2 regions of the Pseudomonas sp. FG36 genome follow, and region 1 is predicted to be linked to the other one. Evidence: predicted binding sites of a transcription regulator. Region 1 holds the regulator's gene; the other holds the start of a gene.
The links. Region 1 encodes sigma-54, which starts transcription at its own class of promoters, with help from an activator protein. Its sites were predicted from a motif close to ANTGGCATNNANNTTGCTNT; they were not measured.
Positions count from the first base shown of each region.

Region 1 (5,291 bases):
GGGCGGCGCGCTGGGCCGTCGCCTGCTGCTGAAGGTAGAGAACGTCATGCATGCCGGCGAAGAGCTGCCCGTGGTAAAGAGCGGCACCCTGCTCAAGGACGCCCTGCTTGAAATGTCTCGCAAAGGTTTGGGCATGACCGTGGTGCTGGGTAACGACGGCAAGCTGGCCGGAGTCTTCACCGACGGTGACCTGCGCCGCAGCCTGGACCGCAACATCGACGTGCACAAGACGCTCATCGACGAAGTCATGACCGTGCACGGCAAGACCGCCCGCGCCGAGATGCTCGCCGCCGAGGCACTGAAAATCATGGAAGACCACAAGATCAGCGCGCTGGTGGTTGTCGACCAGGACGACCGCCCGACTGGCGCCCTGAACATGCACGACCTGCTGCGCGCCGGAGTGATGTAAATGAACCAGGACCTGATGCAACGCGCCCAAGCCATCAAGCTGGCGGTGTTCGACGTCGACGGCGTGCTCACCGATGGCCGTCTGTACTTCCTCGAGGACGGCAGCGAGTTCAAGACCTTCAACACCCTCGACGGCCACGGCATCAAGATGCTCATGGCCTCGGGCGTGACCACCGCGATCATCAGCGGGCGCAAGACCCCCGTGGTCGAGCGCCGGGCGAAGAACCTCGGTATCCCGCACCTGTTCCAGGGCCGCGAGGACAAACTGGTGGTGCTGGACGGCCTGCTCGCCGAACTCAATCTAAGCTATGAACAGGTCGCCTACCTCGGCGACGATCTGCCCGACCTGCCGGTGATCCGCCGCGTCGGCCTGGGCATGGCGGTGCAGAATGCCGCGGCCTTCGTTCGCCAGCACGCCCACGGCGTTACCCAGGCCCGCGGCGGCGAAGGCGCCGCCCGCGAGTTCTGTGAACTGATCATGCAGGCCCAGGGCACCCTGGACGCTGCCAACGCCCATTACCTGTAAGGCTGCCCATGCTCAGCAAGAAGATCAGAAATGTCGCGCTGCTAGGCGGGATTGCCGCCGTGCTGGTTGCTGTTGGCTATTGGAACATCAGCCCGGAAAGCTTCCTCGAACAGCCCCAGGCCCAGGTCGACCAGAGCGCCATCGACTACTACGCGATCAACGCCCACAGCCTGCAGTTCCTGCCCGACGGCAAGCTGCAGTACGAGATGACCGCCGCCAAGGTCGAGCACCTCAAGGCCAGCGAGGTCACCCTGGTGACCACCCCCGACCTGCACATGTACCGTGGCACCGAGTACCCCTGGCATGTGCAGAGCAAGCGCGCCGAGGTCAACCCGGACGGCACCGAGGTGGAGCTGATCGACGAAGTGCGCGTGGCGCGCACCGACGAGAAGCAACGCGAAACCATCATCACCAGCACACGCATGACCGTGTTCCCGCAGAAGCAATATGCGCAGACCGAGCAAGCCGTTAGAATCGACGGCGCCGGTGGCACGACTACGGGCAAAGGAATGAAAGCGTATTTGAAAGAAGGCAGGATGGACCTGCTCTCTAACGTAAGAGGACAGTATGAGGCTCGTTAAAACCATCCCCCTTCTGCTCAGCCTGGGCGTAGCACTGGGAAGCGCGAGCGCCTTCGCCCTGCCGAACGACCGTGACCAGCCGATCCGCATCCAGGCGGACAACGCCCACCTGGACGACAAGCAGGGCGTCGCCACCTACACGGGCGACGTGATCATCACTCAGGGTTCGATGATGATCAAAGGCAACACCGTGACCATGACCCGCGCCGCCAACGGCGATATCGACGTGGTCACCTCGGTGGGCAACCTGGCCTACTTCGAGCAGCAGCAGAGCGCCGCCAAGCCCGACAAGATGAAAGGCTGGGCCGTGACCATCCAGTACCAGGCGCAGAAAGACGTGGTGATCCTCACCGACCGCGCCAAGGTCGAGAACGAAGGCAACACCACCGAAGGCGAGAAAATCGTCTACAACACCAAGACCCAGGTGGCTACCGCCGGGCGCGGTGGCAATGTGACTGCACCGCGTCAGCGTATCGACATGGTCATTCAACCGAAGAAAAAGGCCGAGTAAATGGCAACCCTCAAAGCCCAGCACCTGGCCAAGAGCTACAAGGGCAGGCAAGTCGTGCGCGACGTCAGCCTGTCCATCGACAGCGGCCAGATCGTCGGCCTGCTCGGCCCCAACGGCGCCGGCAAGACCACCTGTTTCTACATGATCGTCGGCCTGGTCCAGGCCGACCAGGGCCGTGTGCTGATCGACAGCCTCGACGTCAGCCACCAGCCGATGCACGGGCGCGCCCAGGCCGGTATCGGCTACCTGCCGCAGGAAGCCTCGATCTTCCGCAAGCTGTCGGTGGCCGACAACATCATGGCCATTCTCGAGACCCGCAAAGACCTCGACCGCGAAGGCCGACGCAAGGAGCTGGAAAGCCTGCTGCAGGAATTCCACATCAGCCACATCCGCGACAACCTGGGCATGAGCCTGTCCGGTGGTGAGCGTCGCCGGGTCGAGATCGCCCGCGCCCTGGCCACCGCACCCAAGTTCATCCTGCTGGACGAACCGTTCGCCGGTGTCGACCCGATTTCCGTCGGCGACATCAAGCAGATCATCCACCACCTCAAGAACAAGGGCATCGGCGTACTGATCACCGACCACAACGTTCGCGAGACCCTGGACATCTGCGAGACGGCCTACATCGTCAACGATGGCCAACTGATCGCCGAAGGCGATGCCGAGACCATCCTGGCCAACCAGCTGGTCAAGGAAGTTTACCTGGGGCACGAGTTCCGACTCTGACCGCAGGCCTGCCCGGAGCACTGGCGAATGCGCCTGATCGGGGCTTAAGTTGTTACAGTGCTCTAGGCAAACGCTGCAATTTCAGGCATATAACTTGCTTAAAGTCGGCGCCCAAGCGCCCTACGTGTAGTGGATGGCGCATGCGCGCCGGCAACAAGGTATTAAGCCCCAGCCATGAAACCATCGCTCGTCCTAAAAATGGGCCAGCAACTGACGATGACACCTCAGTTGCAACAGGCCATCCGCCTGCTTCAGCTCTCCACCCTGGACCTCCAGCAGGAAATCCAGGAAGCGCTGGAGTCCAACCCGATGCTCGAACGTCAGGAAGACGGCGAGGACTTCGACAACAGCGACCCGATGGCGGACAACGCCGAGAACAAGCCGGTCGCCGAAGCCCAGGACAACAGTTTCCAGGAAACCTCCAGCAGCACCACGGACAACCTCGAGGACGGCGAGTGGGCCGAGCGGATCCCCAACGAATTGCCGGTCGACACCGCCTGGGAAGACATCTACCAGACCAGCGCCAGCAGCCTGCCCAGCAACGATGACGACGAATGGGACTTCACCACTCGCACATCGGTGGGCGAGAGCCTGCAAAGCCACCTGCTGTGGCAGCTCAACCTGGCGCCGATGTCCGACACCGACCGCCTGATCGCCGTCACCCTGATCGACAGCATCAACGCCCAGGGCTACCTGGAAGACACCCTTGAAGAAATCTGCGCCGGCTTCGACCCCGAGCTGGATATCGAACTGGACGAGGTCGAGGCGGTACTGCACCGCATCCAGCAGTTCGAGCCTGCCGGCATTGGCGCCCGCACCCTCGGCGAATGCCTGCTGCTGCAACTGCGCCAGCTACCGGCCTCGACACCCTGGATGAGCGAGGCACAGCGCCTGGTCACCGACTTCATCGACCTGCTCGGCAGCCGTGACTACAGCCAGCTGATGCGCCGCATGAAGCTCAAGGAAGACGAGCTGCGCCAGATCATCGAACTGGTGCAGAGCCTAAACCCGCGCCCAGGCTCGCAGATCGAGTCCAGTGAACCCGAGTACGTCGTGCCCGACGTCATCGTGCGCAAGGACAGCGAGCGCTGGCTGGTCGAGCTCAACCAGGAGGCAGTGCCGAAGCTGCGCGTCAATCCGCAGTACGCCGGCTTCGTCCGTCGTGCCGACACCAGCGCCGACAACACCTTCATGCGCAACCAGTTGCAGGAAGCGCGCTGGTTCATCAAGAGCCTGCAGAGCCGCAACGAGACGCTGATGAAGGTGGCGACGCAGATCGTCGAACACCAGCGTGGCTTCCTCGACCATGGCGACGAGGCCATGAAGCCGCTGGTCCTGCATGACATCGCCGAGGCGGTGGGCATGCACGAATCGACCATTTCCCGGGTGACCACGCAGAAATACATGCACACCCCGCGCGGCATCTACGAACTGAAATACTTTTTCTCGAGCCACGTGAGCACCGCCGAGGGCGGCGAATGCTCGTCCACGGCAATCCGCGCGATCATCAAGAAACTGGTGGCTGCGGAAAATCAGAAAAAGCCATTGAGTGACAGCAAGATCGCTGGTTTACTGGAGGCACAAGGCATCCAGGTAGCCCGTCGCACCGTCGCCAAGTATCGCGAGTCGTTGGGGATCGCCCCCTCGAGCGAGCGCAAGCGGCTGATGTAGCCCCCGGATGTGCCACAGCGTTTCAGTGGCAGGTGCAACACCTGCCTCTTTATGCACGGGCAACAAAGGAGAAGCTGTATGCAAGTCAACATCAGTGGACAGCATGTAGAAGTCACCCAACCACTGCGCGATTACGTGCTCGAGAAGCTCGCCCGGGTGGAGGGTCATTTCGACAAGATCACCAACGTGACGGTGATCATGAAAGTCGAGAAGCTTCAGCAGAAGATCGAAGCCACGCTCCAGATTCCCGGCGGTGAGGTGGTTGCAAACGCCGAACACCAAGACATGTATGCAGCCATCGATGCCCTGGCCGACAAGCTCGACCGCCAACTGAAAAAACACAAGGAAAAACAGCAAAGCCTGCTGCAAGGCGCAGCCGCCCGCTGATCCCCCTCATCCATGATCCGACTTGAAACCATCCTGACCCCCGGCCGTTCCCTCGTGAACGTGCCGGGCGGCAGTAAGAAGCGCGCCCTGGAAAAGGTCGCCAACCTGATCGCCGAGCAAGTACCCGAGCTGGAGATGCAAGACGTCTTCGACAGCCTGTGGGCTCGCGAAAAACTGGGTTCCACCGGTTTTGGCAATGGCATCGCCATTCCCCACTGCCGCCTGGCAGGTTGCAGCGCGCCTGTCAGCGCCCTGCTGCACCTGGACGCCCCCATCGATTACGATGCCATCGATGGCGCGCCGGTCGACCTGCTGTTTGTCCTGCTGGTCCCGGAGGCCGCCACCGACGCCCACCTTGAACTGCTGCGCCAGATCGCCAGCATGCTCGATCGCAAGGAGGTTCGCGATCGCCTGCGTGCCGCCGACAGCAGCGAGACCCTCTACCAGGTCGTCCTGGACGTACAGAACGAGCACTGAACAT
Region 1 covers NZ_JBMDJQ010000057.1:7,971-13,261, reverse strand. Annotated here, with positions in the region: gene ACODS9_RS25645 (KpsF/GutQ family sugar-phosphate isomerase) at 1-409, shown strand, start outside; gene ACODS9_RS25640 (KdsC family phosphatase) at 410-934, shown strand; gene lptC (LPS export ABC transporter periplasmic protein LptC) at 943-1,515, shown strand; gene lptA (lipopolysaccharide transport periplasmic protein LptA) at 1,502-2,026, shown strand; gene lptB (LPS export ABC transporter ATP-binding protein) at 2,027-2,752, shown strand; gene ACODS9_RS25620 (RNA polymerase factor sigma-54) at 2,927-4,423, shown strand; gene hpf (ribosome hibernation-promoting factor, HPF/YfiA family) at 4,502-4,810, shown strand; gene ptsN (PTS IIA-like nitrogen regulatory protein PtsN) at 4,823-5,287, shown strand; gene rapZ (RNase adapter RapZ) at 5,290-5,291, shown strand, end outside.

Region 2 (5,291 bases), on a different contig from region 1:
GCAATCGCTGGGCGCCGACGGCCCACCCGGCAGCTACCAGGATTTCGAGCGCGCCGAGGTGTTCCTGGTGATCGGCGCGAACATGGCCGACTGCCACCCGATCCTGTTCCTGCGCTTGCTCGACCGGCTCAAGGCCGGCGCCAGGCTGATCGTCGTCGACCCTCGGCGCAGCGCCACTGCCGACAAGGCCGACCTGTTCCTGCAACTGCGCCCGGGTACCGACCTGGCCCTGCTCAATGGCCTGCTGCACCTGCTGCACGCCAATGGCCATACCGACGCGGATTTCATCGCCCGCCACACCGAAGGCTGGGAGGCACTGCCGGCGTTTCTCGAGGACTACACCCCCGCACGCGTCGCGGCCATCACCGGGCTGGCCGAGGCCGATATCCGCGAAGCCGCCCGCCTGATCGGCGAGGCGGGCGAATGGATGAGCTGCTGGACCATGGGCCTGAACCAGAGCATCCACGGTACCTGGCACAGCAATGCCCTGTGCAACCTGCACCTGGCCACCGGCGCCATCTGCCGCCCCGGCAGCGGGCCGTTCTCGCTGACCGGCCAACCCAATGCCATGGGCGGCCGCGAGATGGGTTACATGGGGCCGGGCCTGCCGGGCCAGCGTTCGGCGCAGGTGGCGGCCGACCGCGCCTTCGTCGAAGCGCAATGGCAACTGCCCCCCGGCACCCTGCGCAGTGAAGGGGGCGAAGGCACCGTGGCACTGTTCGAGCAACTCAAGCTTGGCGAGGTGAAAGCCTGCTGGATCATCTGCAGCAACCCGGTGGCCAGCGTCGCCAACCGCCAGCAGGTGATCGACGGCCTGCGCCAGGCACAACTGGTGATCAGCCAGGACGCCTTCCTCGACACCGAGACCAACCGCTACGCCGACATCCTGCTGCCGGCGGCACTGTGGGCCGAGGGCGAGGGGGTGATGATCAACAGCGAGCGCAACCTGACCTTGATGCCCCGCGCCGTCGAGGCGCCCGGCGAAAGCCTCGAGGATTGGCGCCTGATCGCGCGCATCGCCTGTGCCCTGGGTTATGCGCACGCCTTCGACTACCCCGACGCCGAAGCTGTGTTCGATGAGATCCGCCGCTTCCACAACCCCGACACCGGTTACGACCTGCGCGGCATCAACTATACCGACCTGCGCCAGGGCCCGCGGCAGTGGCCAAGCGCGCCGGGGCGCAAGGACACTCGCAGCCCGCTGCGCTATATCGCGCCAGACGCCCCACAGACGCCGGTGTTTCCGACGCCCACCGGCAAGGCCCGATTCTTCGCCCGCCCCTGGCTGCCGCCGGCGGAGCTGCCCGACGATGCCTTCCCTTTTGTGCTCAACACCGGCCGCGTCCAGCACCAGTGGCACACGCTGACCAAGACCGGCCAGGTACCCAGCCTGAACAAGCTGGAGCCCGGCCCCTTCGTCGAGATCCATCCCGACGATGCCCAGCGCCTGGGTATCGCGCCCAAGGACCAGGTGGCGATCCGCTCGCGCCGTGGCCAGGCCGTGCTGCCGGCGCGGCTCAGCGAGCGGGTGCTGCCAGGCAACTGTTTCGCCCCGTTTCACTGGAACGATCTGTACGGCGAGCAACTGGCAATCAACGCGGTGACCTGCGACGCGGTGGACCCGACCTCGCTGCAGCCGGCCTTCAAGCATTGTGCCGTGGCCCTGGAGCGGGTCGCCGGCGAGCGCATCGAAGCCCTCGAACTGACGCTTCCCCCGGAGCCCATCGCCATGCCCACCGCCACCCTGTCCCGCCTGCTCGGCCTGGAGGCTTTGCCGGCTCCGGTCCTGGCCGAGGAAGAGCGCCATTACCTGCAAGGTTTCCTGCTCGGCCTGAGCCAGGCCAGCACCGAGAACGTGCCTTGCCTGCCGCCCGGTGCGCCCCTGGCGCCGGAACGACGCCTGTTCGTCGACGGCCTGCTGGCCGGCCTGTTCGCCCGGCCCGCGCCGGCGCCGCAAGCAGCGCTGGAAAGCCCTCGTCACCATGTGCTGTGGGCCTCACAGACCGGCAATGGCGAGCAACTCGCCGAACGCTGCGCCCAACGCCTGCGCGACGCGGGGCTGGTGGTCGCGCTCAGTTGCATGGAGGCGGTGCGCCCATCCCAACTGCGAGGCGCCGCCAGCCTGCTGCTGATCGCCAGCACCTTCGGCGACGGCGATGCGCCGGACAGCGGCACCGCGTTCTGGCGGGCGCTGCAGGACGACGAAGGCGCCAGTTGCGCCACCCTCCCTTACGCCGTGCTGGCCCTGGGCGATTCAAGCTACGACCAGTTCTGCGGCTTCGGCCGCAAGCTCGACCAACGCCTGGCCGACCTGGGCGCCCGGCGCCTGCTGGACCGGGTCGACTGCGAGCCGGATTGCGAAGCGGCCTTCGGCGCCTGGCTCGATGCCCTGTTGTCCGAGCTTGGCGGTGGCCCGGTAGCCCCTGCCGCGCCGGTCGCCGCCCACGGCAAACATCAGCCCTGGCCTGCCACCTTGCGGGAGAACAGCCTGCTCAGCGGGCCCGGTTCAACCAAGGAGACTCGCCAACTGGTTTTCGACCTGTCCGGTAGCGACCTGCGCTATCAACCTGGCGATGCCCTGGGCGTATGGCCGCGCAATTGCCCGGATCTGGTCGACGAACTGCTCACGCTGATGCAGCTGGAAGGCCAAACCGAGATCGAACTCAAGGGCCATGCACCAATGCCCCTGCGAACCGCGCTGGAGCGGCACCTGGACATCACCCAGGTCAGCCGCCAGCAGCTCGAAACCTTCAGCCAGCACGCTCCCGACCTGCAACGCCTGCTGCTGCCAGAATGCAAGGACGAACTCAAGGAATGGCTGTGGGGCCACCAGCTGGCCGACGTGCTGCGCGAACACCCCCAGGCCTTGCCGCTGGGCAACTGGTTGTCGCTGCTCAAACCCTTGCAGCCGCGCCTGTACTCGATCAGCTCCAGCCCCCGGGCTCATCCCGGCCAGGTGCACCTGACCGTGTCCATCGTGCGCCATGGCGAGCGCAAGGGCGTCTGTTCGAGCTTCCTCGCGGACCGGGCAACGGCGCTGGAGGTCGGGATATTTGCCCAGCCATCGAAACACTTCCGCCTGCCCGAGGACGACGGTGTGCCCATCGTCATGATCGGCCCTGGTACCGGTATCGCCCCCTTCCGCGCCTTCCTTGAAGAGCGCGAGATACGTGCGGCCAAGGGGCGCAACTGGCTGTTCTTCGGCGAACAGCATGCCGCCTGCGACTTCTATTACCGCGAACAACTGCAGGCCTGGGAGGCCAGCGGGCATGTGCGTCTGAGCACCGCGTTCTCGCGTGACCAGCCGCAAAAGGTCTATGTGCAGCACCGCCTGCTGGAGCACGGCGCCGAGCTGTGGCGCTGGTTGCAGGACGGCGCGCATGTGTATGTCTGTGGCGATGCCCGGTTTATGGCCCGGGACGTGGACGCGGCCTTGCGCCAGCTCGTGGCGGAACATGGTGGCCTGGACAAGACCATGGCAGCGGCGTACGTCGAGGGGTTGGCGCGGGACAAGCGCTACCGGCGAGATGTGTATTGATGCACCACGGTGGTGAGGCTGCACCCTGTTTGTGCGACCGCATCACCTGGCCAACTCATACCCAAAGGTCTCGTGGCACGCTGCAACCCTCGTGGGAGCGGGCTTGCCCCGCGATGACCGGAAGCCTGGCACATTCCCTGCTTCAACCGATGCACAACAGCCCCAACGACCAACGGCGGTCGACAGGGGCCTCACACTGATGAGTACAGGCAAAGGCGCCTGGAGCTTCGGCTCCAGGCGCCTTTTTCGTTTTTCCGTGATCGAGGATCGGCTATGCAGGCAACAGCGAACGAAGCACAACGAGCGCGACTGGTCATCGTCGGCAATGGCATGGTCGGCCATCACTGCGTCGAGCAACTGATCGAGCGCGGCGCCTTGGCGCGCTTCGAACTGCACGTATTCGCCGAGGAGCGTCAGCGCGCCTACGACCGGGTGCACCTCTCGGAATACTTCACTGGCAGTTGCGCCGAAACCCTGGCCCTGTGCGACCGCGACTACTATGCGAGCAATGGCGTGCACCTGCACCTGGGCGAGGCGGTACTGGACATCGATCGCGAACGCCAGGAAGTGATCACCGCCGAAGGCCGCCTCGGCTATGACCAGTTGATCCTGGCCACCGGCTCCTACCCGTTCGTGCCGCCCATCGAAGGGTCCAGCGGCAATGCGCGCCTGGTCTATCGCACCCTCGAAGACCTCGATGCGATCCGCGCCGCCGCCGGGAGCGCTCGTCGTGGGGTGGTGGTCGGCGGCGGCCTGCTCGGCCTCGAAGCCGCCAACGCCCTCAAGTCGCTAGGCCTACAAGCGCATGTGGTGGAGTTCGCGCCGCGCCTGATGCCGGTCCAGCTGGATGGCGAGGGCGGCGCGGCGCTCAAGGCGCGCATCGAGGCGTTGGGCGTGGGCGTGCACCTGGCCCGCGCCACCCAGTCGATCAGCGCTGGCGAACACTACCGCTACCGCATGAACTTCGATGGCGGCGAACACCTGGAAACCGACCTGATCGTGTTCTCCGCCGGCATTCGCCCGCAGGATGCCCTGGGCCGCGCCTGCGGCCTGGAGATCGCCCCTCGCGGCGGCGTGGTGATCGACAGTCAGTGCCGCTCCAGCGACCCACGCATCTTCGCCATTGGCGAATGCGCTTCGTGGAACGGCAGTGTGTTCGGCCTGGTCGCCCCGGGCTACGCCATGGCGCGTAACCTGGCTGCCCTGGTGATGGGCGAGTCGGCGGGCGAATTCAGCGGCGCCGACATGTCGACCAAGCTCAAGCTGCTGGGGGTGGACGTCGGCTCCATCGGCGATGCCCAGGGCGTCACGCCGGGCGCGCGCAGCTACCGCTTCATCGACGAAGCCACCGCTTCATACCGGCGCCTGGTGGTCGATGCCAGCGGCAAGCGTGTGCTTGGCGCGGTATTGGTGGGTGACAACAGCTACTACGACACCCTGCTGCAATACGCCCAGAACGGCATCAAGCTACCGGCCGACCCGGCCGCGCTGATTCTGCCCCAGGGCAGCGGCGCACCGGCGCTGGGCGCCGATGCCTTGCCCGACAGCGCAACCATCTGCTCGTGCCACAACGTCAGCAAGGGCGCGGTGTGCGCCGCCATCGACAGTGGCTGCAGCGACCTCGCCGCCGTCAAGTCCTGCACCAGGGCGGCCAGCGGTTGCGGCGGTTGCGCGGCGCTGCTCAAGCAAGTGTTCGAGCACGAACTGACTGCCCGCGGCGTGACCGTCGACAAGAGCCTGTGCGAACACTTCG
Region 2 covers NZ_JBMDJQ010000006.1:140,664-145,954, reverse strand. Annotated here, with positions in the region: gene ACODS9_RS07460 (bifunctional nitrate reductase/sulfite reductase flavoprotein subunit alpha) at 1-3,538, shown strand, start outside; gene nirB (nitrite reductase large subunit NirB) at 3,812-5,291, shown strand, end outside.
Region 2: nirB (nitrite reductase large subunit NirB) is a predicted target of sigma-54. The motif match lies at 3,663-3,682, and genes of this name have one in related genera.